One region of the Pseudomonas sp. WHRI 8519 genome, then DNA from elsewhere that is predicted to be linked to it. Evidence: predicted binding sites of a transcription regulator. Region 1 holds the regulator's gene; each other region holds the start of a gene.

Region 1 (7,837 bases):
CCAGTTCACCACCTTGTCGATGCCGCCAGCCAGATCGACCCGCGGCGGGAAGATGATCCAGCGCAAGATCTGTAAGGCACGCTTGAACGATGACAACGGTGACTGCAAAAGCGCCGCCGCCAGGGTACCGCCCAGTACGATCAGGGCTGCCGGGCCATTGAGCAGCGCGCCGACATGGCCACCTTCGAGGAAGTTGCCACCGACGATGGCGACGAAGGCCAGGATCAGTCCGATCAGGCTAAGGACATCCATTACACACACGCCTCGACCAGGTGCTTGCCAATCTCATCCAGGCTGTACACCGCATCGGCCAGGTTGGCTTTGACGATGGCCATGGGCATGCCGTAGATCACGCAACTGGCTTCATCCTGGGCCCACACAGTGCTGCCGCCCTGCTTGAGCAGGCGCGCGCCTTCACGGCCGTCGGCGCCCATGCCGGTCAGCACCACCGACAGCACCTTGTCACCGTACGACTTGGCTGCCGAACCGAAGGTGATGTCCACGCAGGGTTTGTAGTTCAAGCGCTCGTCACCGGGCAGGATCTTCACCGTGCCCCGGCCATCGATCATCATCTGCTTGCCACCGGGGGCAAGCAGGGCCAGGCCTGGGCGCAGCACGTCGCCGTCCTCGGCTTCCTTGACGCTGATCTTGCACAGCTTGTCCAGGCGCTCGGCAAACGCCTTGGTGAACGCCGCCGGCATGTGCTGGATGAGCACGATCGGAGCCGGGAACCCGGCAGGCAATTGCGTCAGTACCCGCTGCAGCGCGACCGGGCCACCGGTCGATGTGCCGATAGCCACCAGTTTGTAGGGCTTGCGCTTGGGCGCGGGCGAATGGCTTGACGCCGGTGCAGCCGCCGCTCGGGCAGGCGCCACGCTGCGTGTGGACGCCGTGCTGGCCAGGCTGCTGGCGGGGGCGTGCGCCACGCTGGCAGGTGCCGGCGCAGGCGCCGCTGCGGTGCTTGGGTAACCACCGAAACGACGGTTGCTGCGCGAAAGGGTGTGCACCTTCTCGCACAGCATCTGCTTGACCTTCTCCGGGTTGCGCGAGATGTCCTCGAAGTTCTTCGGCAGGTAATCCACCGCACCGGCATCCAGCGCGTCGAGGGTCACACGGGCGCCTTCGTGGGTCAGCGAGGAGAACATCAACACCGGTGTCGGGCAGCGCTGCATGATGTGCCGCACGGCGGTGATGCCATCCATCATGGGCATTTCGTAGTCCATGGTGATGACATCGGGCTTGAGCGCCAGCGCCTGGTCGATCGCTTCCCTACCGTTGGTCGCGGTACCGACGACCTGGATCGTCGGGTCCGCCGAGAGGATTTCCGAGACGCGGCGGCGGAAGAAACCCGAATCATCCACCACCAGGACCTTGACTGCCATAAACACTCCATTAGGTGGCGCAGCCCCGCAGGGCGCGCCACCGAAATCAAATACGCCGCGCCGCGTAACGCTTGAGCATGCTCGGTACGTCGAGGATCAGCGCAATGCGACCGTCACCGGTGATGGTGGCGCCGGACATGCCCGGGGTGCCCTGCAGCATCTTGCCCAGCGGCTTGATCACCACCTCTTCCTGGCCCACCAGTTGGTCGACCACGAAGCCGATGCGCTGGGTGCCCACAGAGAGGATCACCACATGGCCCTCGCGCTGCTCCTCGTGCACCTGGCCCTGGACCAGCCAGCGCTTGAGGTAGAACAGCGGCAGCGCCTTGTCGCGCACGATCACCACCTCCTGGCCGTCGACCACGTTGGTGCGCGACAGGTCCAGGTGGAAAATTTCGTTGACGTTGACCAGCGGGAAGGCGAACGCCTGGTTGCCCAGCATCACCATCAGGGTCGGCATGATCGCCAGGGTCAGCGGCACCTTGATGACGATCTTCGAACCCTGGCCTTTGGCCGAGAAGATGTTGATCGAGCCGTTGAGCTGGGAAATCTTGGTCTTGACCACGTCCATACCGACACCACGGCCGGACACATCGGAAATTTCCGTCTTGGTCGAGAAGCCTGGGGCGAAGATCAGGTTGTAGCAGTCCGACTCGCTCAGACGGTCGGCGGCGTCCTTGTCCATCAGGCCCTTTTCCACCGCCTTGGCGCGCAGAATGTTAGGGTCCATGCCTTTGCCGTCATCGGAGATCGACAGCAGGATGTGGTCACCCTCCTGCTCGGCCGACAACACCACGCGGCCGGTACGCGCCTTGCCCGACGCTTCACGCTCTTCAGGCATCTCCACACCGTGGTCAACCGCGTTGCGCACCAAGTGCACCAGGGGGTCGGCCAATGCCTCGACAAGGTTCTTGTCCAAGTCGGTCTCTTCACCGACCAGTTCCAGGTTGATCTCTTTCTTCAACTGGCGGGCCAGGTCGCGGACCAGGCGCGGGAAGCGGCCGAAGACTTTCTTGATCGGCTGCATACGCGTTTTCATCACCGCGGTCTGCAGGTCGGCAGTGACCACGTCCAGGTTCGACACGGCCTTGGACATGGCCTCGTCACCGCTGTTCAGGCCCAGGCGCACCAGGCGGTTACGCACCAGCACCAGTTCGCCGACCATGTTCATGATCTCGTCCAGGCGCGCCGTATCGACGCGCACGGTGGTTTCCGCTTCGCTCACCGCGTGCTTCTCGGCAGCAGGTGCAGGCGCGCGGGCCGGCGCGGCGGGCTTGGCCGCCGCAGCAGGTGCAGGTGCAGGTGCAGGTGCCGGCTTGGCCACAGGCTGGCTGTGCGCCTTGGCGGCCACAGGGGTGGCAACGGCGGCGGGCGCTTCGGCGGTGACCGCATCGCCGGTGAACTTGCCTTTGCCATGCAACTGATCGAGCAGTGCCTCGAACTCGTGCTCGCTGATTTCATCGCTGCTACCGGCAGCTGGCGCTTCGCTGGCCACCGGAGCCACGGCAGCAGGCAGCGCATCCGCCTGGAACGTGCCCTTGCCGTGCAGCTGATCGAGCAGCGACTCGAATTCTTCGTCAGTGATCTCGTCGCTGGCTGGCGCGCTGGCAGAAGCGGCCACAGGCTCTGTGGCAACGCCTTCGGCCGAGAACTGGCCCTTGCCGTGCAACTGGTCGAGCAACGATTCGAATTCGTCGTCGGTGATCTCGTCACCCGAACCGGACAGCGTTTCGCCTTGCAGCTGCTGTTCGGCAGCGGCTGCCTGGGCTTTGACCGCATCGAGCGAGTCGAGCAGCTGCTCGAATTCGGTGTCGGTGATGTCGGCCTCGGCGGCAGGTTCGGCCGGCGCAGGCGCAGCCTCGACCACCGGCGCAGCCGCTTCAGGGCCAGCCGGCTCGGCCAGGCGTGCCAGGGCCGCCAGCAACTCGGGCGTGGCCGGGGTGACTTCACTGCGCTCGCGCACCTGGCCAAACATGCTGTTGACCGTGTCCAGTGCTTCGAGCACCACGTCCATCAGTTCCGCGTCGACCCGGCGCTCACCTTTGCGCAGGATGTCGAACACGTTCTCGGCGATATGGCAGCACTCCACCAGCTCATTGAGCTGGAGGAAGCCGGCGCCCCCTTTTACAGTGTGGAAACCGCGAAAGATCGCATTGAGCAGGTCGGCATCATCGGGCCGGCTTTCCAGCTCGACCAGTTGCTCGGACAGTTGCTCAAGAATTTCGCCGGCTTCTACCAGGAAATCCTGAAGGATTTCTTCATCGGCGCCGAAGCTCATTAAACGTGCTCCTCAAAAACCCAGGCTGGACAGCAGATCATCGACATCGTCCTGACCGGACACGACGTCTTCACGCTTATCGGCATGAATCTGCGGACCTTCACCCCGAGCCGGATATTTTTCTTCATCTTTTTCCGCGCGCAGCTGTTGGTGGTCATGTTCGATACCGGCAAAACGGTCGACCTGACTGGCCATCAGCACGAGCTTGAGCAGATTGCTTTCGACTTCGGTCACAAGCGCAGTCACCCGCTTGATCACCTGGCCGGTCAGGTCCTGATAGTCCTGAGCCAGCAGAATGTCATTGAGGTGGCCGGATACCTTGCGGTTACCTTCAGCGCTGTGCGTCAGGAAACTGTCGACACGCTTGACCAACTCGCGAAATTCCGGCGCAGCGACTTCGCGGCGCATGAAACGCTGCCAGTCGACACTGAGGCTCTGCGCTTCAGCAGCCAGGTCGTTGAGCACGGGCGTGCTCTCCTCCACCAGGTCCATGGTGCGGTTGGCGGCGCCTTCAGTCAGCTTGACCACATAGGACAAGCGTTCGGTGGCATCGGTGATCTGCGAGACTTCCTCGGCCTGCGGCATGCGCGGGTCGATCTGGAAGCTGACGATCGCACTGTGCAGCTCGCGCGTGAGCTTGCCGACTTCCTGATACAAGCCGCGGTCGCGGGTCTGGTTGAGCTGATGAATCAGCTGCACCGCCTCGCCGAACCGGCCCCGTTCCAGGCTTTCGACCAGTTCCTGAGCATGCTTCTTCAGGGTTGACTCAAACTCCCCCAAAGACGTTTGTGTTGATTCCATGGCGCCCCCTGACTTTGTTCAGCCGTTGACGCGTTCGAAGATCTTCTCGATCTTTTCTTTGAGCACCTGGGCGGTGAACGGCTTGACCACATACCCATTCACACCGGCCTGAGCCGCTTCGATGATCTGGTCGCGCTTGGCTTCGGCCGTCACCATCAGTACCGGCATACCCTTCAGGCGCTCGTGGGCACGTACCTTGCGCAGCAAGTCGATACCGGACATGCCAGGCATGTTCCAGTCGGTCACCAGGAAGTCGTAATGGCCGCTTTCGAGCATCGGCAACGCCGTGGTGCCGTCGTCAGCTTCGTCGGTATTGGTGAAGCCCAGATCACGCAACAGGTTCTTGATGATCCGCCGCATCGTCGAAAAGTCGTCAACGATGAGGATTTTCATGTCTTTGTTCAATTAGACCTCCAAGCAGTCTCAAACGCGCTCGGCCCCGAGCGCGCATTCAATCAATTCGGTACAACGTGAAAACGACTGCAACGACCCCGGGCTCAACGCGCCCGCCATTCCCCAAGACGGCTGCGCAAACGCGCGGCGCACTGGCTGTGCAGCTGGCTGACACGCGATTCGCTGACCCCCAGTACCTCACCGATTTCCTTGAGGTTCAGCTCTTCGTCATAGTACAGCGCCAGTACCAGCCGCTCGCGCTCCGGCAGGTTGGCGATGGCATCGGTCAGGGCGGCCTGGAAGCGCTCGTCCTCCAGGTCGCGCGACGGCTCGACCTGGCCACTGGCGCCCTCCTCGTGCAGCCCTTCGTGCTCGCCGTCCTGCAACAGGTCGTCAAAGCTGAACAGGCGGCTACCCAGGGTATCGTTCAAAATCCCGTAGTAATCATCGAGACTCAACTTGAGTTCGGCCGCAACTTCATGATCTTTAGCGTCGCGGCCGGTTCTTGCTTCCACAGCGCGCATCGCATCGCTGACCATACGCGTGTTGCGGTGCACCGAACGCGGTGCCCAATCACCTTTGCGTACCTCGTCGAGCATGGCGCCGCGGATGCGGATGCCGGCGTAGGTTTCAAAGCTGGCGCCCTTGCTGGCGTCGTATTTGTTGGCGACCTCAAGCAAGCCGATCATGCCGGCCTGGATCAGGTCTTCCACCTGCACGTTGGCAGGCAGGCGCGCCAGCAGGTGGTAGGCAATGCGCTTGACCAGCGGCGCGTAGCGTTCAACCAGATCGTACTGGGCGTCTTTGGACGCCTTGCTGTACATCTTGAACCCGCTCGCACTCATAGGACCGGCCCTGCACTGGTTGGCTGCACCAGGCGTTCGACGAAGAACTCCAGATGCCCGCGCGGGTTGGCCGGCAGCGGCCAGCTGTCGACCTTCTGGGCAATGGCCTTGAAGGCCAGCGCACACTTGGAACGAGGGAAGGCTTCGTAGACTGCCCGCTGCTTCTGCACCGCCTTGCGCACACACTCGTCATACGGCACGGCGCCGACGTATTGCAGGGCAACGTCAAGGAAGCGATCAGTGACCTTGGTCAACTTGGCGAACAGGTTGCGCCCTTCCTGCGGGCTTTGCGCCATGTTGGCCAGCACGCGGAAACGGTTCATCCCGTAATCGCGATTGAGCAGCTTGATCAGCGCGTAGGCGTCGGTGATCGAGGTCGGCTCGTCGCACACCACCAGCAGCACTTCCTGGGCTGCACGCACGAAACTGACTACCGAGTCACCAATCCCCGCAGCGGTGTCTATCACCAGCACGTCGAGGTTGTCGCCGATCTCGCTGAAGGCCTGGATCAGCCCGGCATGCTGGGCCGGCGCCAGGTGCACCATGCTCTGGGTGCCGGAGGCCGCCGGCACGATGCGCACACCGCCCGGGCCCTGCAACAGCACGTCGCGCAGCTCGCAGCGCCCTTCAATGACATCGGCCAGGGTGTGTTTGGGGGTCAGGCCCAGCAACACGTCGACGTTGGCAAGGCCCAGGTCGGCGTCAAGCAGCATGACCCGGCGGCCGAGTTCGGCCAGTGCCAGGGACAGGTTCACTGAAACGTTAGTCTTGCCGACGCCACCTTTGCCACCGGTCACGGCGATCACCTGTACGGGATGCATGCTACCCATGTTCGTTGTTCACCTTGTCTCGCTTGGACCCAAGCCACACGTGGGGCATGACAGCGGTCCCCTTGGTGTAGGTATTTTGCATACGCTTGATCATCAACCCGCTCTCCTTGGGTTGTGATAGAGATCAGCGAACATGTCGGCCATGGCCTCTTCGCTGGGCTCATCCTGCAACTGCACATTGACCGCGCGGCTAACCAGTTGGTGCGCCCGCGGCAAGTGCAGGTCGTCAGGAATGCGCGGGCCATCGGTAAGATAGGCGACGGGCAGTTCATGACTGATGGCCAGGCTCAGCACATCGCCGAGGCTCGCCGTTTCATCGAGTTTGGTCAGGATGCAGCCGGCCAGGCCACAGCGCTTGTAGCTGTGGTAGGCGGCCGTCAGCACCTGCTTCTGGCTGGTGGTGGCCAGCACCAGGTAATTCTTCGCAGCGATGCCGCGGCTGGCCAGGCTTTCCAGCTGCATGCGCAGGGCCGGGTCGCTGGCCTGCAGGCCGGCGGTATCGATCAGCACCACGCGCTTGCGCAGCAGCGGCTCCAACGCCTGGGCCAGCGACTGGCCGGGGTCTACATAAGTCACCGGCACGTTGAGGATACGCCCCAGGGTCTTGAGCTGCTCCTGGGCACCAATGCGGAAACTGTCCATGCTGACCAGGGCCACGTTCTGCGGGCCGTACTTGAGGACATAGCGCGCCGCCAGCTTGGCCAGCGTGGTGGTCTTGCCCATACCGGCAGGGCCGACCATGGCGATCACGCCACCCTCTTCGATCGGCTCGATCTCCGGCACTTCGATCATGCGTGCCAGGTGCGCCAGCAGCATGCGCCAGGCCTGGCGTGGCTCTTCGATTTCGGCGATCAGGTCCAGCAGCTCGCGGGCGATCGGCCCGGACAGGCCGATGCGCTGCAGCCGGCGCCAGAGGTTGGCCTGCGCCGGTTTGCTGCCTTGCAGCTGGTTCCAGGCCAGCGAGCCGAGCTGCACTTCCAGCAGCTCGCGCAGGCCCGACAGCTCAGAGCGCATCGCATCGAACAAGCGCGGGTCGACCGCTGCCGGCGCAGCAGGTGCTGCAGGGGCCGGCACGTCCACATGCGGTTCGATCAAGGGCTGCGAGGCGGTCAGCGACTGCCCGGCGAACAATTGGCGGCTGCCTTCGCTGGCATCACTGCGGTTGTCCAGCTCAGCCTGGGCAGTGGCGATGCGCGTCTGGGTCTTGCGCAGCTCTTGCTCGAGCTCGGCATTGGGCACGCGCGGGGCCAACGCGGACAGTTTGTAGTCCAGCGCGGCCGTCAGTTCGACACCGCCAGCGATGCGCCG
Region 2 (7,837 bases), 2.2 Mb from region 1:
CTGGGCGGCGGTGCGGTGCTGGCCGCAGGCGCCGCCGAGGCCGCCAGCCTGGCCGCCCCGGCCGCCTGGCCGGCGTGGCTGATGCTGGCAGCCGGCCTTTACCTGATCGTGCGCCAATAGCCAGCCGCGCTGCTGGCTGGCACACTAGCGCAAAGGGCCCGGCACAGAAGCGGGCCCGGTTTTGGAGTCGACGATGAAAGAGTGGCTGGACGAGATCAAGTGGAACAGCGATGGCCTGGTACCGGCGATCGCTCAGGACCACAAGACCGGACGCGTACTGATGATGGCCTGGATGAACCGCGAATCGCTGGCACTCACTGCCGCCGAGCAACGCGCCATCTACTGGTCGCGCTCGCGTGGCAAGCTGTGGCGCAAGGGCGAGGAATCGGGGCATGTGCAGAAGCTGCACGAAATGCGCCTGGACTGTGATGCCGACGTGATCATCCTGATGGTCGAGCAACTGGGCCATATCGCCTGCCATACCGGCCGTGAAAGCTGCTTCTACCGCGTCTTCGAAGACGGCCAGTGGAAAACCGTCGATCCGGTGCTGAAAGACCCGGATGCCATCTACAACGCAGGACACTGACATGAGCGACACCCTCAACCGCCTGGCCGAAGTGCTCGAAGAACGCAAGCAAGCGGCCCCCGACAGCTCCTACGTCGCCAGCCTGTACCACAAGGGCCTGAACAAGATTCTCGAAAAGCTCGGCGAAGAGTCCGTCGAGACCATCATTGCTGCCAAGGACGCTGCGGTCAGCAAGGATTACAGTGATGTCATCTATGAAACCGCCGACCTGTGGTTTCATAGCCTGGTCATGCTCAGTGCATTGGGCCAGCATCCACAAGCCGTGCTCGATGAGCTGGAGCGCCGCTTCGGCCTGTCCGGGCACGATGAAAAGGCCGCTCGCGGGCCTTCGGCCTGACTCAATAGCATTCTAGGAGAGCACCATGGGTATTTTTGACTGGAAACACTGGATCGTCCTGCTGGTCGTCGTCGTCCTGGTGTTCGGCACCAAGAAGCTGAAGAACTTCGGCAGTGACCTCGGCGAATCGATCAAGGGCTTCCGCAAAGCCATGAACGAAGAAGAAAGCAAACCCGCCGAGCAGACCCCACCGCCTGCCCAGCCGGTACCGCCCGTGCAGAACACCGCACAACAACCACAGGGCCAGACCATCGAGGGCCAGGCCCAGCCGGTCCAAGAGCCGCAGCGGAAAGACTGAGCCATGTTCGGCATGAGTTTCAGCGAGTTACTGCTCGTCGGCCTGGTAGCGCTGCTGGTGCTCGGCCCCGAGCGCCTGCCCGGTGCCGCGCGTACTGCAGGGCTGTGGATCGGCCGGCTCAAACGAAGCTTCAATTCGATCAAGATGGAAGTCGAGCGCGAAATTGGCGCCGATGACATCCGCCGCCAGTTGCACAACGAGCACATCATGCAGATGGAACAGGAAGCCAAGCGCATCCTCAACCCGCTGACGCCGCCTGCCCCGCCACCCGCTGCAGGGGCCACCGAGCAGCCCGTTGCCACGCCAACGTCGGCACCGGTAGCGCCTGCCCCTGCACCTGGGCAGCCCGAACAGTCTCAACCGCCGCGAGCCCCATGAGCGAAAAACCGCAAGACGACCAGCCCATGCCGCTGGTCTCGCACCTGACCGAACTGCGCACCCGCCTGCTGCGCTGCGTGGCTGCCATCTTCCTGATCTTTGCCGGGTTGTTCTCCTTTGCCCAGCAGATCTACACCTTGGTCTCGGCACCACTGCGCGAACACCTGCCGGCCCACGCCACGATGATCGCCACCGACGTGGCCTCGCCGTTCTTGACGCCGTTCAAGCTGACCATGATCGTTTCGCTGTTCCTGGCGATCCCGTTCATCCTGCAGCAGATCTGGGGTTTCATCGCCCCGGGCCTGTATCGCCACGAGAAGCGCATCGCCATCCCCCTGCTGGTGTCGAGCATCTTCCTGTTCTACGCCGGCATGGCCTTCGCCTACTTCCTGGTGTTCCCGTTGATCTTCGGCTTCTTCGCCAGCGCCACGCCGGAAGGCGTGTCGATGATGACCGACATTTCCAGTTACCTGGACTTCGTCATGACGTTGTTCTTCGCCTTCGGCGTTGCCTTCGAGATCCCGGTCGCGGTGGTGCTGCTGGTGTGGATCGGCGTGGTCGACGTGCAATACCTGAAGAAAATCCGCCCCTACGTGATCATCGGCTGTTTCGTGGTCGGCATGATCCTGACCCCGCCCGACATCTTCTCGCAGACCTTGCTCGCCGTGCCGATGTGGCTGCTGTTCGAGATCGGCGTGTTGTGCGGCAGCCTGATCCGCAAGCGCAGCCATGCCGAAGACGAAGCGGCAAACGACCATAACGACCAGCCGCCAGCGACCCAGCCGTGAATCTTTTGCTTCTTGAAGAGGCCGACTTCGTGTCGGCCGACCGCGTCGTCCTTGCCGATCGGCGCTTCACCCATATGCAGGAAATTCACCGCGTAGTGGTCGGCGACAGCCTGCGCGTAGGCCGCATCAATGGCCTGATGGGCACCGCTACCGTGGTACGCCTGGCACAGCACGAAGCCGAGCTTGAAGTCGGCTTCGACCAGCCGCCGCCGGCCAAGCTGCCGCTGACGCTGGTGCTTGCCGTGCCACGGCCGAAAATGCTGCGCCGGCTGTTCCAGACCGTCGCCACGCTGGGGGTACAGCGGTTGATCCTGGTCAACAGTTACAAGGTCGAGAAAAGCTTCTGGCAGACGCCGTTCCTCAGCCCCGAGAGCATCCGCGACAACCTGATACTGGGCCTGGAACAGGCCCGCGACACGGTGCTGCCCGAGGTGCTCATCGAAAAACGCTTCAAACCGTTCGTCGAAGACCGCCTGCCCGCGATCGCCGAAGGCACCTTAGGCCTGGTCGGCCACCCCGGCCCCTACCCCGCCTGCCCGCGCGCCGTCGAAGGCCCGGTAACACTGGCCATTGGCCCCGAAGGTGGCTGGATTCCGTACGAAGTCGAACTGCTGGGCAAGGCAGGGCTCGCGCCAGTACAGCTCGGTGACCGCATCCTGCGTGTGGAAACCGCCGTAACAGCCTTGCTCTCAAGGATTTTCTGACAAACGGGTCAGGTTTTTCCCATCAAGTTTCCACGGCGCAGGCCGATGCCTAGGCAACACAACAATAATCCGTGCTGCCAAGTTTACCGGGGAGTCGAACATGTTCCGATGGGTTACCGAAACGCTGGGAAATGTGAGCGTCAATCGCAAATTGGGGCTGGGCTTTGGCCTGGTACTGTTACTGACCCTGGCCATCACCTTCACGGGCTGGCAAGGCATGGACAGCATCATCGACCGTGGTGACAAGCTGGGCAATATCTCGGTCATCAGCCAAGGCACCCAGGAACTGCGCATCGCGCGGCAGCACTACCAGCGCGAACGCAGCGAAGCGGCGATCGGCGAACTGGAGAAGGCCCTCGCTAGCCTCGACCGCCAGATCAGCCTGATGCTTGGCCAGATCGAACAGCCCGTCGATCATCAGCGCCTGCAGCAACAGCAGGAGGCGGTGCGCAAATACCAGCAAGCTTTCGCCGACCTCAAGCAGGCCGGGCAACGCCGCGAAGCCAGCCGAAGCGTATTGGGTGACAGCGCCGACAAGGCAGCCGCACTTATCAGCAAGGTGCAGGAACGCCTGCTGCAAGCCGGCGACATCACGCCCTATCACAGCACGGTAGAGGTCAGTGCCCTGCTCCAGCAAGCACGCTTCCAGGTGCGCGGCTACACCTACAGTGGCGATGCGAACTACCAGCAGACTGCGCTCAACGCCATCGACCAGGCCATGACCAACCTCAAGGCGCTACCCGCCAAGCTGCCCGCCGAATATGCCGCCAGCCTCGACGACGCGTTGTCGGCCCTCGCCGCCTACCGCGATGCGGTCAACCAGTTCGGTAGCGCGCAATTGGCCAGTGATCAGGCCCTGCAGGTGATGACTGATCAAGGCACCGTGCTGATGGATAACAGCCAGAAGATGACGGTTTCGCAGACCGAAGTCCGCGATGCAGGCTCGCGCCAGGCGAAGGCCCTGCTTGCCTGCGCCACGGCACTGGCATTGGTGCTGGGCCTGATCGCGGCCTGGGCCATCACTCGGCAGATCATCGTGCCACTGCGCCAGACACTGGCCGCCGCCGAGCGCGTGGCCAACGGCGACCTGCGCCAGGACCTTCTGGCAACCCGTCGTGACGAGCTGGGGCAGTTGCAGGCCAGCATGCAGCGCATGACCCAAGGCCTGCGTGAACTGATAGGGGGTATCGGTGACGGTGTCACGCAGATCGCCAGCGCCGCCGAAGAGCTTTCGGCGGTAACCGAACAGACCAGCGCCGGGGTCAGCAACCAGAAGGTCGAAACCGACCAGGTGGCCACCGCCATGAACGAAATGGCGGCCACCGTGCATGAGGTGGCACGCAACGCTGAGCAAGCCTCGGAAGCGGCCCTGATGGCCGACCAACAGGCGCGTGAAGGTGATCGGGTGGTCAGTGAAGCCGTGGCGCAAATCGAGCGCCTGGCCGGTGAAGTGGTCAACTCCAGCGAGGCGATGAACCAGCTCAAGGCCGAAAGCGACAAGATCGGCAGCGTGCTGGATGTGATCAAGTCGGTGGCCCAGCAGACCAACCTGCTGGCGCTGAATGCGGCCATCGAAGCGGCGCGGGCCGGTGAGGCCGGACGCGGCTTTGCCGTGGTCGCCGACGAAGTGCGCAGCCTGGCGCAGCGTACCCAGCAGTCCACCGAAGAGATCGAAGAGCTGATTGCCGGCTTGCAAAGCGGGACCCAGCGAGTGGCCAGCGTGATGGACGCCAGCCGCCAGCTCACCGACAGCAGCGTCGAGCTGACCCGCCGCGCGGGCACTTCGCTGGAGACCATCACCCGGACCGTATCGTCGATCCAGGCGATGAACCAGCAGATTGCCACCGCCGCTGAACAGCAAAGTGCAACCGCTGAGGAGATCAACCGCAGCGTGATCAATGTGCGGGATATCTCCGACCAGACCTCGGCGGCGAGCGAGGAGACGGCCAGCTCCAGTGTCGAGCTCGCGCGGCTGGGCACCCACCTGCAAGACCTGGTAAGGCGCTTCAGGCTGTAAACCCGTACTGGCCCCATCGCCGGCGAGTCGGCCGTGGGGCCAGTGTGAATTCCCAAGCGCGCTGCTGAAATTTCCTACCCAATTCTCAGGTCAAGTCCTACAAGCCTTCCGCCGATGGGCAGGGGTGTCATGCCAGTAAAACGCCGGCATGGCTCCCCTACTCAACTGGATGGAGACTTGCCATGTTCGGCTACCTCAACCGCAGGATTGGCAACATCAGCGTCGGCGCCAAACTCGCTCTGGGTTTTGCCGTGGTACTGCTGCTCACCGTGGCCACTGCCGTCAGCGGCTGGCGCGCCCTGGACGGCGCAATTACGCGCTCCGAGCAGCTCAGCGAAATTGGCCAGATCAATGATCTGGTCAAGGACCTGCGCGCCGAGCGCATCACCTACAGGGTGTTGGCCGATGATGCCAGCAAGGCGCAGATCAGCCGCATCCTGCAACAGCTCGACGCCGGGCTGAGCGCGCTGCAGCAACGCAGCAGCGTCGATGAATCACGCCAGATGCTGACTCAGAAGCTGCAATTGCTGCAGCGCCTTCAGGACAATTTCGCCACTTTGCAACGCACCGTTGAAAGCCGGCGTGGCTTGCGCGAGGCCATGCAGGCGCAAGAGCAGAAGCTCAACGCTGTGATCGACGAACTGGAAACCCAGGCCTTGCTGAAGATGCCTGCCGACAGCCAGCAAAGTGGCCTGCTGGGCCTGATGGACAGCCTCACCCGGCACGTGGACGGCGCCAACCAGCAAAGCCTGGTGCCGGCGTACACCTTCTCGCCGCTGGAGGACTTCAGCAAGGTCGGCCAGGCGGCGCTGGATGCTGCTGACAAAAGCCTCGCTCAACTGATCCAAGCCCTCGCCCCCTTGGGCCTTGCGCGGGCAGTCATGGACCAGCCCGGCGTGGAGCTGGGGAAATACCGCACCAGCCTGGAGCAGTACCGCCGCGCCGCCTTGCGTGTCGAGCAATTGCAAAACGACATGGAGCAGATGGGTAACGAACTGCGTGCCGTGAGCCTGGAGCTGGGTCAGAGGAAGGTCGAGCAGCGCGACAGCGAAGCACTGGCCGCCCGTTCGCTGCTGACCAGCGTTGCGCTGCTGGCGCTGCTGGTGGGTGTAGCGGCCGGCTGGCTGATCACCTTGCAGATCACCCAGCCGCTACGCCAGACCCTGGCGTTGGCAGCGCGCATTGCCCGGGGTGACCTGAGCCAGGTGGAGTCTGTAGATCGTCGTGACGAAATGGGCCAGTTGCAGGCCAGCATGCAGAGAATGACCTTGAGCCTGCGCGAGCTGATCGGCGGTATCGATCAGGGTGTCGGCCATCTGTCACAGGCCGCCACGCAACTGGCCGCCAGCAGCGAGGACACCAAACTGCGCATCAGCCAGCAACGCGAGGAAACCGATCAGGTTGCCACGGCCATGAACCAGATGAGCGCCACGGTGCAGGAAGTGGCACAGAACGCCGAACAAGCCTCGCTGGCGGCAACCAACGCCGACCAGCAGGCCCAGCAGGGTGATCAGGTGGTGACTGAAGCCATAGGCCGTATCGAGCAGCTGGCCAGGCAGATGGACGATTGCCTGGCAGCGATGCAACATCTGGCGGGCGAAAGCCAGCGCATCGGCAGCATTCTCGACGTGATCAAGTCGGTCTCCGAGCAAACCAACCTGTTGGCGCTGAACGCCGCCATCGAGGCGGCGCGAGCAGGTGAGGCCGGGCGTGGCTTTGCCGTGGTGGCTGACGAAGTGCGCGGCTTGGCCCAGCGTACGCAGCAGTCGACGGAGGAGATCGAGCAGTTGATCGAAAGCTTGCACAACGGCACCGACGAGGTGACCAGCCTGCTCGACAACAGCAAGCGCCTGACCGAGCAGAGTGTCGAGCTGAGCCGCAAGGCGGGGGATGCGTTGAGCCAGATCACCGATACGGTGTCGAGCATCCAAGGCATGAACCAGCAGATTGCCACGGCCAGCGAGGAGCAGAGTGTGGTGGCCGAGCAAATAAACCGCAGCGTCATCAGCGTGCGCGACGCGTCGGACCAGACCAGTGCAGCCAGTGAACAAACGGCAGCCTCAAGCGGCGAGCTCGAGCAGCTAGGACAGCAGCTGCGAGGCATGGTCGGCCGTTTCAGCCTTTGAGAGCTGCAAGCTGCAAGCTGCAAGCTGCAAGCTGCAAGCTGCAAGCTGCAAGCTGCAAGCTGCAAGCTGCAAGCTGCAAGCTGCAAGCTAAAGCCGAACGCGGTGGACCGGCCATCACCGCTCGGCTTGTAGCTTGTAGCTTGTAGCTTGTAGCTTGTAGCTTGTAGCTTCACGCTAAGGCCGAACGCGGTGAACCGGCCATCACAGCTCAGCTTGTAGCCTGTAGCTTGCAGCTTGTGGCTTATAGCTCGCAGCTTGCAGCTGCTCTCAGAGCACTTGGCGCAGGAAGGTCTGGGCGCGGGGATCCTTAGGTGAGGCAAAGAACGCCGCGGGCGGCGAGTCTTCCAGCAGTTTGCCGTGATCGAAGAACAGTACGCGGTCAGCCACTTCCCTGGCAAAGCCCATCTCATGCGTCACGCAGACCATGGTCATGCCTTCCTGGGCCAAAGTCTTCATCACGTCCAGCACCTCACCGACCATCTCCGGGTCCAGCGCCGAGGTTGGCTCGTCGAACAGCATCACCTTCGGCTCCATCGCCAGCGCACGGGCAATCGCCACCCGTTGCTGCTGACCACCGGAAAGCCGCGAAGGGAACTCATTGGC
Region 3 (7,837 bases), 2.6 Mb from region 1:
TCTGCTCGGTGACCGCCGACAGTTCCTCAGCGGCGCTGGCGATCTGTGTGACACCGTCGCGGATGCCGGTGATGAGCTCGCGCAGGGTGGTGCCCATGCGGGCGATGCCCTGTTGCAGCACGCCGATCTCGTCGCGGCGGGTAACCCTTAGGTCGTGGGTGAGGTCGCCACCGGCGATGCGCTCCACCGCTTGCAATGTGTCGTGCAGCGGCCGGGTGATCTGGCGCGTGATCAGCACCGCTGCCAGCACACCGACCAGCAAGGCCAGCAACGTGGCGATGGTCTGCAGGCTGCGTGCCTGGGCGCTCTCGGCGTCGCGGCGGTCGATCTGGATCTTGTACAGCGCATCGCTGCGCTTGACGATGTCGCCGCCTTGCACGGTCATCTCGGCACGGGCGGTGGTGATTTCGGCGACTGCAGCGCGGAACTGGCGCACGGCTTCACGGTAGGTCTGTATCGATTGCTCCAACTGCTGCACCCGCGTGGCTTCGGCGGGCAGCTGACGCTTCAGGGTGTCGATCTCGGCAAGGGCCGCCTCCAGCTGGCGCAGGGCGGCTTGTTCGTTGGCCGCAGAGTTGTCGGCAATGTAACCGCGCACATCCACCCGCACTTGCAGCAGTTGCTGGCGCGCCTTACTGATCAGTTGGTATTGAGCCAGGCGCACGCTATCGGCCTCGGGACGGCCCATGACCTCCTCGCCCAGCAGCTCCATGGCCTCGTCGGCCTTGGCTGCCGATACGTTCATCGCGTCACGTGCAGCCAGCGAGCCTTTGTAGCCTGCACGCATCTTGTTCAGCGAGACTTCGTACTCGCTGATGGTCTGGCCGAGCTCTTTGAGCAGCTTGACGTTTTCCGGGCTCTTGAAAGTACTGACCAGGTATTGCTGCTGTTTGCTGAAGGCATCCAGCTTGGCCTGGGTGTTCGCTGCTGCAGCATCGTCGCCATTGGCGATCATGTACTGCAAGCGCGCGACGCGCAGGTCGGTCAGGTCTTTGTTGAGCTTGCCGATGTCGCCCATCCAGTTGCTGCGGTCGATGAGGCTGCCCAGGCTGGTCCAGCCGGTGAGGGCCAGCAGGCCGGTGAGGACCAGCACCAGGCCGAAGCCCAGGCCGAGTTTGAGGTTGACGCTGATGTTGGCAAACCAGCTGTTCATGCACGCTCTCCAGAAATGATTTCGCTCACTTGATCAATTGTCGATCGCTAGGCGTTGTTGTTCTGGATGCCCGCTGAATCGTGCAGGGGTTATCGGCAAATGGCGGGGAAGCTGAAACGCTTTTTCGACTCAATTGCGACACCGCGCACGGCAGCTGGCATGCCATGCGCAGGGGGGCCTCGAAACGTCAAAGGTTGGGCGCACTGAACGTGTCGCAGCTGTTCACGTCGCCTTGGGCAAACCCGGCCTTGAACCACCGCACCCGCTGCGCCGAGGTCCCATGGGTAAAGGAGTCCGGGACCACGCGCCCCTGGCCTTTTTGCTGCAGCCGGTCATCACCGATGGCATTGGCTGCATTCAGCGCTTCCTCGACATCCCCCGGCTCAAGCCAGTTCAGCCGTTGCTGCGCCTGGTATGCCCATACCCCGGCCAGGCAGTCGGCCTGCAACTCCTGGCGCACCAGCAAGCCATTTTCACCCTCCAGGCGCTGGCCTGCGCGGCGCGCCGCATCGACCTTGGCCGACACGCCAAGCAACGTCTGCACGTGGTGGCCGATCTCGTGGGCGATCACGTAGGCCTGAGCGAAGTCGCCGGCAGCGGCGAAGCGGGTTTCCATTTCACGGAAGAACGACATGTCCAGGTACACCCTTTGGTCAGCAGGGCAGTAGAACGGCCCCACCGCCGCTGAAGCGAAGCCGCAGGCGGAATTGACCTGGCCGCTGAACAGTACCAGCTTGGGCTCGCGATACTGCTTGCCAGCCTGGGAGAACAACGCCTTCCAGGTGTCTTCGGTGTCGCCCAGGATCGACGCGACGAACTGGGCCTGCTCGTCGTTGGCCGCTGGGGCCTTGTTGCCCACGCTGCTTGGAGCCTGCTGCTGTTCCATTTGCCCGGTGAGCTGACCGAGGATCTGCAGCGGGTCCTGGCCAGTGAGCCAGCCGATGCCGACGATCAGAAGGATGGCCCCGAGCCCGAGGCCCTTGCCACCGCCAAAGCGCATGCCACCACCGCCGCCACCTTGGCCACGGGCATCGACCACGTTGTCGCTACGACGGCCTTTTCGCCATTCCATGAAGTGCACTCCAGAGCGTGAAACATGAAGACATAGGTTAGTTCACGCCAGCCAAAGGTACTAATGCATAACCATTTGGTTAAGTAACGGTGGGCGGAATTCAATATTCATCTGCTTCGACCTATCCGAAACTGCAAGTCCGCCTGCGAACCACAGGTGTTTTGATAACTCCAAGAGAGGAAAACGGCATGCCCGCCCAGGACAACAGCCGCTTCGTGATCCGTGATCGCAACTGGCACCCCAAGGCCCTGACGCCCGACTACAAGACTTCTGTTGCCCGCTCGCCGCGCCAGGCATTGGTCAGCATTCCGCAGTCGATCAGCGAAACCACCGGCCCGGATTTCACCCACCTGGGCTTCGGCGCCCACGACCATGACCTGCTGCTCAACTTCAACAACGGTGGCCTGCCGATTGGTGAGCGCATCATCGTTGCCGGCCGCGTCGTCGACCAATACGGCAAGCCAGTGCCCAATACCTTGGTAGAAATGTGGCAAGCCAACGCCGGTGGCCGTTATCGCCACAAGAACGATCGCTACCTGGCCCCGCTGGACCCGAATTTCGGTGGCGTCGGCCGCTGCCTGACCGACAGTGATGGCTACTACAGCTTCCGCACCATCAAGCCCGGCCCCTACCCATGGCGCAACGGCCCGAACGACTGGCGCCCGGCGCACATCCACTTCGGTATCAGCGGCCCGTCGATCGCCACCAAGCTGATCACCCAGCTGTACTTCGAGGGCGACCCGCTGATCCCGATGTGCCCGATCGTCAAGTCGATCGCCAACCCTGAAGCGGTGCAGCAACTGATCGCCAAGCTCGACATGAGTAACGCCAACCCCATGGATTGCCTGGCGTACCGCTTCGACATCGTGCTGCGCGGCCAGCGCAAGACCCACTTCGAAAACTGCTGAGGACCCCGCCATGCCAATCGAACTGCTGCCGGAAACCCCCTCGCAGACCGCCGGCCCCTACGTACACATCGGCCTGGCCCTGGAAGCGGCCGGTAACCCCACCCGTGACCAGGAAATCTGGAACCGCATGGCCAAGCCAGAGGCGCCGGGTGAACACATCCTGTTGATCGGCCATGTGTACGACGGCAACGGCCACTTGATCCGCGATTCATTCCTTGAACTCTGGCAAGCCGATGCCAATGGCCAGTACCAGGATGACTACAACCTGGAAAACGCCTTCAACAGCTTCGGTCGCACCGCCACCACCTTCGATGCCGGTGAGTGGACCGTCCAGACCGTCAAACCGGGGGTGGTGAACAACGCTGCCGGTGTGCCGATGGCCCCGCACATCAACATCAGCCTGTTTGCCCGCGGCATCAACATCCACTTGCACACGCGGCTGTACTTCGAGGATGAGGCCGAGGCGAACGCCAAGTGCCCGGTGCTCAACCTGATCGAGCAGCCGCAGCGCCGTGAAACCTTGATTGCCAAGCGTTGCGAGGTGGACGGCAAGACGGCATATCGCTTCGATATCCGTGTTCAGGGGGAAGGGGAGACGGTCTTCTTCGACTTCTGATACAACTGGGGCCGCAAAGCGGCCCCAATTTCCGCCAATCAGCGTCGAACCAGCAATACCCCACTTTCCATGTGGTGGGTATACGGGAACTGGTCAAACAGCGCACAGCGTTCGATGCGGTGCGTGTCCTGCAACTGCTCGATGTTGGCCGCCAGCGTTTCCGGGTTGCACGAGATGTACAGAATCCGTTCGAAGCGCCGCGTCAGCTCGCACGTATCCGGGTCCATACCCGCACGTGGTGGGTCGACGAACACCGTACCGAAGGCATAACGCGTCAGGTCGATCCCTTCCAGCCGGCGGAACGGGCGAACCTCATTCAGCGCTTGAGTCAGCTCTTCTGCCGATAGGCGCACCAGCCGCACGTTATCCACAGCGTTCTCTTCCAGGTTGCTCAGGGCGGCATTGACCGAGGTCTTGCTGATCTCGGTGGCCAGCACCTGGCGTACCCGGGTAGCCAGCGGCAGGGTGAAGTTGCCGTTGCCGCAGTACAGCTCCAGCAGGTCGTCATCGCGCTCGCCGAGGGCGTCGTAAGCCCAGCTCAGCATCTTCTGGTTAACCGCGCCGTTGGGCTGGGTGAAGGCGCCTTCGGGCTGGCGATAGCTGAACACGCGGCCAGCCACGTCGAGTTTTTCCACGGCGTAATCACGGCCGATGACCAGCCGCTTGCCTTTGGAGCGGCCGATCAGGCTCACGCCCAATTCTTCGGCCAGCTGCCGCGCTGCCACTTCCCAGGCCTCGTCCAGCGGGCGGTGGTAGCAGAGGGTGATCATCGCATCGCCGGCGAGGGTGGTGAGGAATTCCACCTGGAACAGACGATTGCTCAGTTCTTCACTGGCCTGCCAGGCCGCCTTGAGGCGTGGCATCAGTGCATTGATGCGCTCGCTGGCAATGGGGAAATCGTCGATCAGGATGGCCTTGTGCTTCTCGCCCGGGGCGAACATCGCATAATGGCGCTGGCCGTCCTCGCGCCACAGGCGGAACTCGGCACGCAAGCGATAATGCTCGCGCGGCGAGTCGAACACAGCGGGCTGCGGCGCACCGAAGGGGGCCAGCAGCTCGCGCAGGCGGGTAACCTTGGCCTGCAGTTGCGCGTCGTAGGCGCTTGGGTCGAAGACAGCACTCATGCGTTGAACCAGCCCAGCTTGATGACGAACAGGATGGAAAGGATCACCAGTGCCGGGTTCAGCTCGTGGCGGCGGCCGGAGATCAGTTTGACCGCAGTCCAGCAGATGAAACCGAAGGCGATGCCGTTGGCGATCGAGTAGGTCAGCGGCATGGCCAGGGCGGTGACCACTACCGGTGCGGCCTCGGTCACGTCGTCCCAGTTTATTTCCGCCAGGCCCGAAGCCATCAGCACGGCGACGAACAGCAGCGCCGGTGCGGTGGCGAAGGCCGGTACGCTACCGGCCAGCGGGGCGAAGAACAGCGCCAGCAGGAACAGCACGGCCACCACGATGGCGGTCAGGCCGGTGCGGCCACCGGCGCTCACGCCTGCCGCCGACTCGATGTAGCTGGTGGTCGTCGAGGTGCCCAGCAGCGAACCGGCCATGGCCGCGGTGCTGTCGGCGATCAGGGCACGGCCCATCTTCGGCATGTGGCCGTCCTTGCCCATCAGGCCGGCGCGTTTGGCCACGGCGATCAGGGTGCCCGAGTTGTCGAACAGGTCGACGAACAGGAACGCGAAGATCACGCTGACCAGGCCCACGTCCAGGGCCCCGGCGATATCCAGCTGCAGGAAGGTCGGTGCCAGCGACGGTGGCATCGACACGATACCGCCGAACGGTGTGACGCCCATCGCGATCGCCGCGACCGTCACTGCGAGAATGCCGATCAGCACCGCGCCGCGCACCTTGAGCGATTCAAGGCCCACAATCAGGAAGAAACCGAGCGTGGCAAGAATGACCGACGGCTGCTTGAGGTCACCCATGCCCACCAAGGTGGCCGGGTTATCGACGACGATGCCGGCGTTATGCAGGGCAATCAGCGCCAGAAACAGGCCAATGCCCGCAGCGATGGCCGAGCGCAGCGGCAGCGGGATGCTGTTCACGATCCACTCGCGAATGCGGAAGATCGACAGCAGGAAGAACATCACCGCCGAGAGGAACACTGCGCCCAGCGCCACCTGCCAGGTGTGGCCCATGTGCAGGACCACGGTGTAGGTGAAGAACGCGTTCAAGCCCATGCCTGGCGCCAAGGCGATCGGGTAGTTGGCAATCAGGCCCATGGTCGCCGAGCCGATGGCCGCAGCCAGGCAGGTGGCGACGAAGATCGCGCCCTTGTCCATGCCGGTTTCGCCGAGAATGCTCGGGTTGACGAACAGGATGTAGGCCATCGCCAGGAAGGTGGTGACGCCCGCAAGAATCTCGGTGCGCACGTTGGTGTTGTGTGCTTTTAGTTGAAACAGCCTTTCCAGCATGCCCGCTCCCCGAGGCGCCCCCGGCGCCGTGAATGTATCGACCCCATCAGCAAAGCACAGGCCGCAGCGGCTGCCGTGGTTTTGCGTGGGGAGGAAAAAAGCCGCGCATCATACCAGCATGACTGGCAGGGGCCTATGGCCGTTCAGGCCGCCGTCAACCATTGTGCAATCGATCCCGCGTAGCCAGTGTCGGGAACAGCTTTATCCACACGCCGGTCACCACCAAGGTGCCCACGCCCCCCAGCACCACCGCCGGCACCGTGCCGAACCAGTGCGCCGTGACCCCCGATTCGAACTCGCCGAGCTGGTTGGAGGCGCCGATGAACAGGCCGTTGACCGCGCTTACCCGGCCACGCATCTCGTCCGGTGTTTCCAGTTGCACGAACGCACCGCGTATCACCATGCTGATCATGTCTGCCGCACCCAGCACCACCAGTACCGCCAGCGAGAACCAGAATGAGGTCGACAGGCCAAAAGCGATGGTGGCCACGCCGAACACCCCGACGGCGGTGAACATGGTGCGGCCGACCTTGCGCTCTACCGGGAAGCGCGCCAGCCAGAACGACATCAGCAGCGCACCCACCGCGGGCGCCGACCGCAACAAGCCCAGGCCCCACGGCCCTGTGAGCAGGATGTCCTTGGCGAACACTGGCAGCAGCGCGGTGGCGCCTCCCAGCAGCACGGCGAACAGGTCAAGGGAAATCGCCCCGAGAATGTCTGGCCGGCTACGGATGAAACGGATCCCGGCCAGCAACGACTCCAGGCTGGCTCGCCCTCGCTGCGGCACCTGCTGGCGCGAGTTCAGGCTCAGCATCAGCAGGCATGCAATGGCATACAGGACCACGGTAGGGCCGTACACCCAAATGCTGCCGAAGGCATAAAGAAACCCGCCCACGGCCGGGGCGACGATGGTCGCCGCCTGGGTGGCCGAGGCTGAGGCCGCTACGGCCCGAGGAAACAGCCCGGGCGGCACCACATTGGGCAGCAGCGCCTGGGTGGCGGGCATTTCGAACGAGCGGGTAGCGCCGAGCAGGAAGGCGAGGGCGAAGATCAGTTCGCGGCTGACGTTGTCGGTGGCGCTTCCCAACGCCAGCATCAGGGCGATCAGGCCCTGCAGGGTCTGGCACAGGGCCGCGACCTTACGCCGGTCAAAGCGGTCGGCGACATGCCCGGTGTGCAGCATGAACAGCACCCGCGGGGCGAATTCGACGAGCCCGACCAGGCCCAGGTCGAGCACATTGCCGGTCAGCTGGTAGAGGTGCCAGCCAATGGCCACGGTGAGCATCTGGAAACCGCTGGCGGTGAACACACGGGCCAGCCAGAAGGCAATGAAAGGGCGGTGATGGCGCAACAACTGCGGTGCGGAATCGGACATCGGAAACCTGTGGCCTCGGCGCAGTAGACGGGGGCGGCAGATTATCATCTGTTTGTAACAAACGGTTACTGTTTGCCTGTGTCGGCACGCTTCCACCGGCTTTGGAAGCCCATGAGGCAACTGGTCACGCGGCAAACAACCGCACCGCCTGCCGTGCCATTCAGGACTATGCTTGGTAGCAATCGTTGATCTGGATCAATCGTTCCAGAAACAACGAATTGGCCTGCGGGTCAAAATCCCTGCGATCGAACAGAACAATTCCAACGTGCCGCACTCGACACTAACGCGGGGGCTGTG
Region 4 (7,837 bases), 1.3 Mb from region 1:
ATTGTTCAGAAAGCGATCAAATTAGATAAGACGTCTAATGTTGCAGGACTAACCGAGCTTCGAATCATTTATCCACAACCAGATTGCAGCGTTTGGCTCGATTGCCCACAATCTCTGTTGGTGTCTCTGTGGACAACGTGTACGGAGTAGCCTGGAGCCCACGAGATCCAAGGGCTTCATTGCTTTGATCAAGTATTGACCAATTGCTTCGTAATCTTGCTTACAGCAGTGCAAGTGCACGCTGCAATGGGTGACTCACATGCTGTGGGTAAGTCTTGCCGCCCCGTCATTTTTGTCAGTTAGCAGCATTGCTTGCAGCTGTTAAGGTGAGGTATCACAACCAGTTGGGCTGTCACATGCACCCTGCGCCGCGAACATCCACGCGAACCCGTGTAGACGGGCTTTCAAGGCCCTATCTGCCCTACGGTGCCCGCCTACTGGACGATGGCGCGTTCCTCGCCTTTACCGGGCAGCCTGTCGATCCTCTGACGGGCTGTTACCACTTGGGTAATGGCCGGCGGGCCTACAACCCGGTGTTGATGCGCTTTCAATCCCCTGATCCTTACAGCCCATTTTCAATCGGCGGGCTGAATCCCTACGCCTATTGTGGAGGCGACCCTGTCAACCGGGTAGACCCCAGTGGAGCGAGTTGGCTGAGCATGGTGATAAGTGGCGTCAGCCTATTTTCAAGCGCGGTCACTTTAAGCGGGGCTGTTACCCGGACGGCCCGAAATGTGGTCAATCGCCTGGCCGCCCAACATTCCCAGTCCATTTATAACCCGCCGGACTACAAAACCCGGCTAGGTAACATTGCCTTCGTATACACAGGAGGTATGGGGATATTAGGGACGGGGTTCAACAGTGTAGAGCAAGGGTGGGTAGGTAATGTGCTGACCAGCCCTGGCCGTCGGCTGGGGCTGGGTAACGCGGTAGGAAACATACTAGGTGGTGGTTTCTCCAACGCCGAGGCGGCGCAGGCCGTATGGCGGGGGGTGGGGCAGCCTGGTGTGTCGGCGGGCAGGGTGGCTTGGGAAACGGTCTATGAAGTCACTGGCGCGAGGATGGTGGTTGAAGGGGCTTCCTACGTATGGGGAAGCGCAAGGGCATTGGGGGCGCGGATACATTCGGCTTATAGAGCGGCTGCGGAGACTTGGCGAAGCTGGGGTCCCCGTCAAACTCCGAGTGCACCCCCTGACATGCCTATGCAGGACATCAGAGGCCGACACGGCGATGCGCCGTGCCAGCGGGGTGGGGCGGGTTACTGAGCCTTCACCTCTTTCAGGTAGGGAGCAGGCTCTGCGCCCAAATTGGCCAATACGCGGTCGCTGTACCAGTCAATGAAGTTCACCACACCGAACTCGTAAGTCTTCGAGTAAGGCCCCGGCTGATACGCCGTCGAGTTGATACCGCGCTGGTTTTCTTCGGCCAGGCGGCGGTCCTGGTCGTTGGTGGCGTCCCACACCTTGCGCATGCGCTCAGGGTCGTAGTCCACGCCTTCCACGGCATCCTTGTGCACCAGCCACTTGGTGGTGACCATGGTCTCCTGGGCGCTGATCGGCCACACGGTGAACACGATCATGTGGTCGCCCATGCAGTGGTTCCACGAGTGCGGCAGGTGCAGGATGCGCATCGAGCCCAGGTCTGGGTTCTTGATGCGGCCCATCAGTTTCTGGCACGCCTGTTTACCGTCCATGGTCATCGACACGGTGCCCTTGAGCAGCGGCATGCGCACGATGCGGTTACGCAGGCCATGGCTCTTGTGCAGGTACGGGATCTTCTCGGCTTCCCAAGCGGCGGCGGAGGCCGCCACGTGGTCCTTGAATTCCTGGCTGGCGCGCGGGTCGTTGGTGTCGTCCCACTCCAGCAGGGTTTGCAGCAACTCCGGGTGCGAGCCGGAGCAGTGGTAGCACTCGCGGTTGTTTTCCAGCACCAGCTTCCAGTTGGCCTTTTCCATCAAGGTGGTTTGCACTGCCACCTTGGTGTTCTCCATGTCATACGGTTCCATGTAGTGGTCCAGGGTGGCCAGGAACTCGTCGATCGCAGGTGGGTTTTCCGCCAGGCTGATGAAGATGTAGCCACCGGCGACTTTTACGTTCACAGGCTTGAGGCCGTACTCTTTCATGTCGAAGTCGGCGCCCATTTCAGTACCTGCGAACAGCAGGCGACCGTCCAGTTCATACGTCCACTGGTGGTAATGGCAGACCAGCTTTGCCACTTTGCCTTTCTCGTTGACGCACAGGCGCGAGCCACGATGGCGGCAGACGTTGTGGAAGGCATGCACCTTACCTTCGCTTCCGCGCACCACGATGATCGGGTTCTTGCCGATCTGCAGGGTGATGTAGTTGCCCTTGGCCGGGATTTCGCACGTCATGCCGGCAATCAGCCATTCCTTGTGGAAGATCTCCTGCATGTCGATCTGGAACAGACGCTCGTCGGTGTAGAACGGCTGGGGCAGCGAGTAGGTGCGCTCGCGGGTCTGCAGCATCTCGGCGGTGGCCTTGCGTGCAGCTTCCAGTGGATCGCCCAGGCTCAGGGTTGCGGTGACGTCCATCGTGTAATCCTCGGGGCCGTAGGCGGCCGGCAAAAGGTGGCTAATCGTTGTTGTGGTGCCGCAAGAGCATCTGTGAAAAAACAGCAGGTTCTTTTGCCGTGGAGTGTGCGTCCGAAGACGCCGCGAACCGTATCCATGGGCGACATGGCCGATTTGAATTACGACGCGCCAGCCCTTGTAGCACGGGGCTGGTCGCGATAAGCACGCCGATGTCGCAGGCAGGAATGTGCGACGCCTTCAGCTTGCGCATTATCGCAGCCATGAAAAGGGCCATTAGTCGGCCGCTGGAGATGAACATGTCCGATACTTTCCTCAATCCGGTCACCACCCAGACCTGGGCCAATGGCCGCCACATCGTGCGTTGCGTCAAGGTCATCCAGGAGACCTGGGACGTGCGCACCTTCTGCTTCATGGCCGACCAGCCGATCATGTTCTTCTTCAAGCCTGGGCAGTTCGTCACCCTGGAACTGGAGATCGAAGGCAAGCCGGTGATGCGCTCCTACACCATCTCCAGTTCGCCGTCGGTGCCCTACAGCTTTTCGATCACCGTCAAGCGGGTGCCAGGCGGGCATGTGTCCAACTACCTGCACGACACCATGCACGAAGGCTTTGAAGTGCCTGTGCACGGCCCGGTGGGGCTGTTCAACGCCATCGACTTCCCGGCGGGCAAGGTGCTGTACCTCTCTGGCGGTGTCGGTATCACGCCGGTGATGTCCATGGCCCGCTGGTTCTACGACACCAATGCCAATGTCGACATGGTGTTCGTGCACAGCGCTCGCTCCCCCAAGGACATCATCTACCACCGCGAACTGGAGCAGATGGCTTCCCGCATCCCCAACTTCAGCCTGCACATCATTTGCGAGAAGCACGGCCTGGGTGAGCCTTGGGCGGGTTATCGCGGCTATCTTAACCAACGGCTGATGGAACTGATCGCGCCCGATTACATGGAGCGCGAGGTGTTCTGCTGCGGCCCGACGCCCTACATGACTGCGGTCAAGCGCATGCTCGAGGCGGTCGGCTTCGACATGAAGAACTACCACGAGGAGTCGTTCGGCGCGACGCCGGCAGAGGCCAAGGCCGATGCCGTGGAGCATGCCGAGCAGGCGGCCGATGCGCCGGAAGTGGACGTGTCCGAGCTCAACCTGGTGGAGTTCATCGGCAGCGAGAAGAGCATCCGGGTCGTTCCTGGCGAGACCGTGCATGCGGCGGCGGCCAAGGTCGGGCTGATGATCCCCAAAGCTTGCGGCATGGGCATCTGCGGGACCTGCAAGGTGCTCAAGCTGGGTGGCGAGGTGGAGATGGAGCACAACGGCGGGATTACCGAGGAAGATGAAGCCGAGGGCTATATCCTGTCGTGCTGCAGCGTACCCAAAGGGGACGTGCGGATCGATTACTGATCCGCTAATGGCTGGGGCTGCCTTGCAGCCCAATCGCCGGCAAGCCGGCTCCCACAGGATGGACTGCCCCCAAGAGGTTGGACACCAATCCAATGTCCTGGGGCAGGCCATTTTTGGGAGCAATGGTTTTACCCGATTTCTAACGGCTGGCGCAGACCCTGTGGGAGCCGGCTTGCCGGCGATTGGGCCGCAAAGCGGCCCTGGTGCTCTCAGGTGCGAAAGCGCGCCACCAGCCCATTCAAATCCACAGCCAGGCGCGACAGCTCTGCGCTCGCTGCGCTGGTCTGATGTGCGCCGGTCGCGCTCTGCACCGACAAGTCATTGATGTTCACAAGGTTGCGGTCAACCTCACGTGCTACCTGGGCTTGTTCTTCCGCCGCGCTGGCGATTACCAGGTTGCGTTCATTGATCTGCGCCACTGCCCCGGCAATGGTGTCCAGCGCCATACCGGCGCCCTTGGCGATGTTCAGCGTCGACTCGGCGCGTTCGGTGCTGGTGCGCATCGATTCGACCGCCTGTTCGGTGCCGCCTTGGATGCTGCCGATCATCCGTTCGATTTCGCTGGTCGATTGCTGGGTACGGTGTGCCAGCGCACGCACTTCATCCGCCACCACCGCAAACCCACGGCCCGCTTCGCCGGCCCGCGCCGCTTCGATGGCCGCATTGAGCGCCAGCAGGTTGGTCTGGTCGGCCAGGCCGCGGATCACATCCAGTACCTTGCCGATGTCGCGTGATTGTTCGGCCAAGTGAGTGATCAGTTTGGCGGTGGCCTGCACATCACCGCTCATCCGCTCGATGGCGCCTACGGTTTCCAGCACCAGGTCACGCCCGTCGCCGGTCGAGCGGCTGGCTTCGCTGGAGGCTTCTGAGGTGCTCACAGCGTTACGCGCCACTTCCTCGACGGCGCTGGTCATTTCGGTCACCGCCGTGGCGGCCTGCTCAATCTCATTGTTCTGCTGTTGCAGGCCACGCGCGCTCTCGTCGGTAACGGCGTTCAGCTCTTCGGCGGCCGACGCCAGCTGGGTAGCGGAGCCAGCGATCTGCTGCAGGGTGTCGCGCAATTTTTCCTGCATGCGCCCCATCGCGCGCAGCAGGCGCGCGGCCTCATCGGTGCCTTCGGCGCGGATGGTATGGGTCAGGTCACCGTCGGCAATCTGCTCGGCGGCCTTGAGGGCTTCGTCGATAGGTTTGACGATGCTGCGGGTCAGCAGCAACGCGCAGAGGAAGGTCAGCACGGCTGCGGCAACCAGCAGGCCGACTACCAGGACGAAGGCCGCTGAGTACTGGTTGGCGGCGGTTTCGTTGGTCGCGCGGGTCTGGTCGGTGTTGATCCGCACCAGGGTGTTCATGACTTTGTTGATTTGCTCGGAGTTGGCCAGCAGGTCGCGGTTGAGCAGGTCACGCAGTTCATCAGTGCGGTTGGCCTGGCTCAGGCTGCGCATGCGCGATTCCAGCTGACGGTACTGGTTGAGCAGTTCGGTGTACTGGTCGAAGGCGGCCTGTTCGTCTGCCGCGCTGATCAGTGGCAGGTAGGCCTGGCGAGCGCGGTCGATCTCGGCGTTGCGCTGGTCCAACAGGTTGAGGGTGTCGCGCTGTACTTCCGGTTCGCGGTTGAGCAGCAATCGGTAGGAGAGGGTGCGCAGGCGCAGGTTGAGCGAGGTCAGCTCGTCCAGGGTCTTGATACTGGGCACGCTGATGTTTTCGATGGCAAGGCCCGCCTGGCGGATGTTGCCCATCTGCATGAGCGAGAAGATACCAAGGCCGAGCATGAGCAAGCCGATCAAGGCGAACCCGAGCAAGGCGCGGGGGGCGATATTCATGTTGCGTAGGGACATGGCGGGACGAATCCAGGCAAAAGGAGTGGACGCGTTCCCTGCGACGAAATATGACTTGCCTGGCTATCGGTCGTGACCGGCCAGTCTTGAGTGTGAACGGCAAAAATTGTGAGCCTGCTATCCATTTACCTGACCGGCGGTTGACCCAAGTCGGAACAAGGCGCCCGATACCCTGTCAATCTGCGGGTTAGAAACCTTGAGATTCCGATATTTAATGGCGAGTGCTCACACTTTTCTTTATCGTGTGCGCCCTTTGCAACAACCCGAGATAGACCCCATGCTGGAAGCCTCCCTGAATCAACTCGAGCAACTGGTCAGCGACCTGATGCAGAAAAACGCTCAACTCACCGAGCAGAACACCACGCTTGGCCAGGAACTGGCCCAAGCCAAGGAAGAGAACGAAACCCTGCAACTGTCGTTGATGGAGCAGGAAGAAAAGCACGGTGCCACCGCTGCGCGCATCCAGGCGCTGGTTGAACGCGCCAGCGCAGGTGTCGTCGGCGCATGAGACTGCAAGCGCAGCCGGTCAATGTCGTGTCGATCCTCGGCAACGACTATTCGATCAAGGCGCCCGAAGGCCAGGAAGAAACCCTGGCGCAGGCGGTACGCATGCTCAACACCGCCCTTGCCGAAACCAAACGTTCGTACCCGACCCTGATCGGCGATAAGCTGCTGGTGCTGGCCGCCCTGAATCTGTGTTCCAAGCAGGTTGAACTGCAGAAGGAACATCAGCAGACACTGGAGCGTACACAGGCACAGATCGACGCCACGGTGGACGCGATCGTTCGGACCATCGCCGAGCAGTAAAAGCACGCTGTCAGTACTGCGGGGACGGGTTTGCCTGCCCCCGCAGTGTCTTCAACCTTGTCGCAGGTCGCTGGTATTAATGGATACCTGAGTGTATACACTTTCCCCCAAACAATTATTCCTGGGGAGGAAGGGGCATGGGTATCTGGCGTCGAAGTATCCAGTGGCAATTGATCGCGAGCATGGGCGCGGCACTGCTGGCGAGCATCCTGGTGGTCGTGATCATTTTCACCGTAGCGCTCAACCGCCTCACCGATCGCTATCTGGTCGACACAGCCCTCCCGGCCAGCATCGAAGCCATCCGCAACGACATCGAGCGAATGCTCGGCAAGCCGCTGGTCGCCGCAGCCGACATCGCCGGCAACACGCTGCTGCGTGACTGGCTGGCCGCTGGTGAAGACGCCGGCGAAATGCCACGCTTTATCGAATACCTGCAGGCCGCAAAGCAGCGCAACCAGGCCTTCACCACGCTTTTCGCCTCGACCGAAACCGGCCACTACTACAACGAAAATGGCTTGGACCGCACCCTCAGCCGCGACAACCCCAAAGACACGTGGTTTTACGGCTACATCGACAGCGGCGCCGAGCGCCTGATCAATATCGATATCGACGGTTCCACGGGCGAGCTGGCGCTGTTCATCGATTACCGTGTGGAAAAGGACGGCAAGCTGGTCGGTGTGGCCGGCATGGGCCTGCGCATGACCGAGTTGTCACAACTGATCCATGACTTCAGCTTTGGCGAGCACGGCAAGGTGTTTCTGGTACGTAACGATGGCTTGATCCAGGTGCATCCGGACGCTGCCCTCAGCGGCAAGCGACAGCTCGCGCAGCAGCTCGATGAACAGGCGGCCAAGGCGGTGATCAGCGGTGAGCCGGGTTTGCGCACCAGCCGATTCCAGCGTGATGGTGAAGACTTTCTGGCCTTGGGCTTACCCCTGCGCGACCTGAACTGGACCTTGGTTGCCGAGGTGCCGGAGGCAGAGATCTATGCACAGATGCGTCAGGCGCTCTGGCTTACCACGTTGATCGGCGGTGGTGTGGCGCTGCTCTCGCTGTTGCTGGTGGTGGTGCTGGCGCGTGGCTTGGTACAGCCTGTGCGCCGAGTGACTGCCGCGTTGGTGCAGATTGGTAGTGGCGGCGGCGACCTCAGCCATCGTCTGGACGATTCGCGTCAGGACGAACTGGGCGAACTGGCCCGCGGATTCAACCGATTTCTCGACAGCCAGCGCGGCCTGATCGGCGAAGTA

The links. Region 1 encodes FliA, which starts transcription of late flagellar genes. Its sites were predicted from a motif close to CTAAAGTTTNNNNNNNNNNNGCCGNTAA; they were not measured.
Region 2: a site for FliA is predicted at 3,113-3,140, ahead of ABRP30_RS02095 (methyl-accepting chemotaxis protein). Genes of this name have one in related genera too.
Region 3: a site for FliA is predicted at 1,243-1,270, ahead of ABRP30_RS03815 (methyl-accepting chemotaxis protein). Genes of this name have one in related genera too.
Region 4: a site for FliA is predicted at 5,847-5,874, ahead of ABRP30_RS26240 (methyl-accepting chemotaxis protein). Genes of this name have one in related genera too.

Annotation. Positions count from the first base shown of each region.
Region 1 covers NZ_CP167996.1:4,381,352-4,389,188, forward strand. Annotated here, with positions in the region: gene ABRP30_RS19910 (flagellar motor protein) at 1-252, opposite strand, end outside; gene ABRP30_RS19915 (chemotaxis response regulator protein-glutamate methylesterase) at 252-1,382, opposite strand; gene ABRP30_RS19920 (chemotaxis protein CheA) at 1,429-3,660, opposite strand; gene ABRP30_RS19925 (protein phosphatase CheZ) at 3,673-4,461, opposite strand; gene ABRP30_RS19930 (chemotaxis response regulator CheY) at 4,480-4,854, opposite strand; gene fliA (RNA polymerase sigma factor FliA) at 4,959-5,699, opposite strand; gene fleN (flagellar synthesis regulator FleN) at 5,696-6,529, opposite strand; gene flhF (flagellar biosynthesis protein FlhF) at 6,623-7,837, opposite strand, start outside.
Region 2 covers NZ_CP167996.1:452,003-459,839, reverse strand. Annotated here, with positions in the region: gene ubiB (ubiquinone biosynthesis regulatory protein kinase UbiB) at 1-120, shown strand, start outside; gene hisI (phosphoribosyl-AMP cyclohydrolase) at 194-586, shown strand; gene ABRP30_RS02120 (phosphoribosyl-ATP diphosphatase) at 588-923, shown strand; gene ABRP30_RS02115 (twin-arginine translocase TatA/TatE family subunit) at 949-1,221, shown strand; gene tatB (Sec-independent protein translocase protein TatB) at 1,225-1,599, shown strand; gene tatC (twin-arginine translocase subunit TatC) at 1,596-2,387, shown strand; gene ABRP30_RS02100 (16S rRNA (uracil(1498)-N(3))-methyltransferase) at 2,384-3,091, shown strand; gene ABRP30_RS02095 (methyl-accepting chemotaxis protein) at 3,192-5,108, shown strand; gene ABRP30_RS02090 (methyl-accepting chemotaxis protein) at 5,291-7,234, shown strand; gene ABRP30_RS02085 (amino acid ABC transporter ATP-binding protein) at 7,502-7,837, opposite strand, start outside.
Region 3 covers NZ_CP167996.1:841,407-849,243, forward strand. Annotated here, with positions in the region: gene ABRP30_RS03815 (methyl-accepting chemotaxis protein) at 1-1,153, opposite strand, end outside; gene ABRP30_RS03820 (neutral zinc metallopeptidase) at 1,341-2,225, opposite strand; gene pcaH (protocatechuate 3,4-dioxygenase subunit beta) at 2,414-3,133, shown strand; gene pcaG (protocatechuate 3,4-dioxygenase subunit alpha) at 3,144-3,749, shown strand; gene trmA (tRNA (uridine(54)-C5)-methyltransferase TrmA) at 3,788-4,873, opposite strand; gene ABRP30_RS03840 (NCS2 family permease) at 4,870-6,165, opposite strand; gene ABRP30_RS03845 (MFS transporter) at 6,320-7,540, opposite strand.
Region 4 covers NZ_CP167996.1:5,722,925-5,730,761, reverse strand. Annotated here, with positions in the region: gene ABRP30_RS26255 (RHS repeat-associated core domain-containing protein) at 357-1,265, shown strand; gene gbcA (glycine-betaine demethylase subunit GbcA) at 1,259-2,551, opposite strand; gene gbcB (glycine-betaine demethylase subunit GbcB) at 2,848-3,948, shown strand; gene ABRP30_RS26240 (methyl-accepting chemotaxis protein) at 4,158-5,783, opposite strand; gene ABRP30_RS26235 (hypothetical protein) at 6,061-6,291, shown strand; gene ABRP30_RS26230 (cell division protein ZapA) at 6,288-6,590, shown strand; gene ABRP30_RS26225 (methyl-accepting chemotaxis protein) at 6,728-7,837, shown strand, end outside.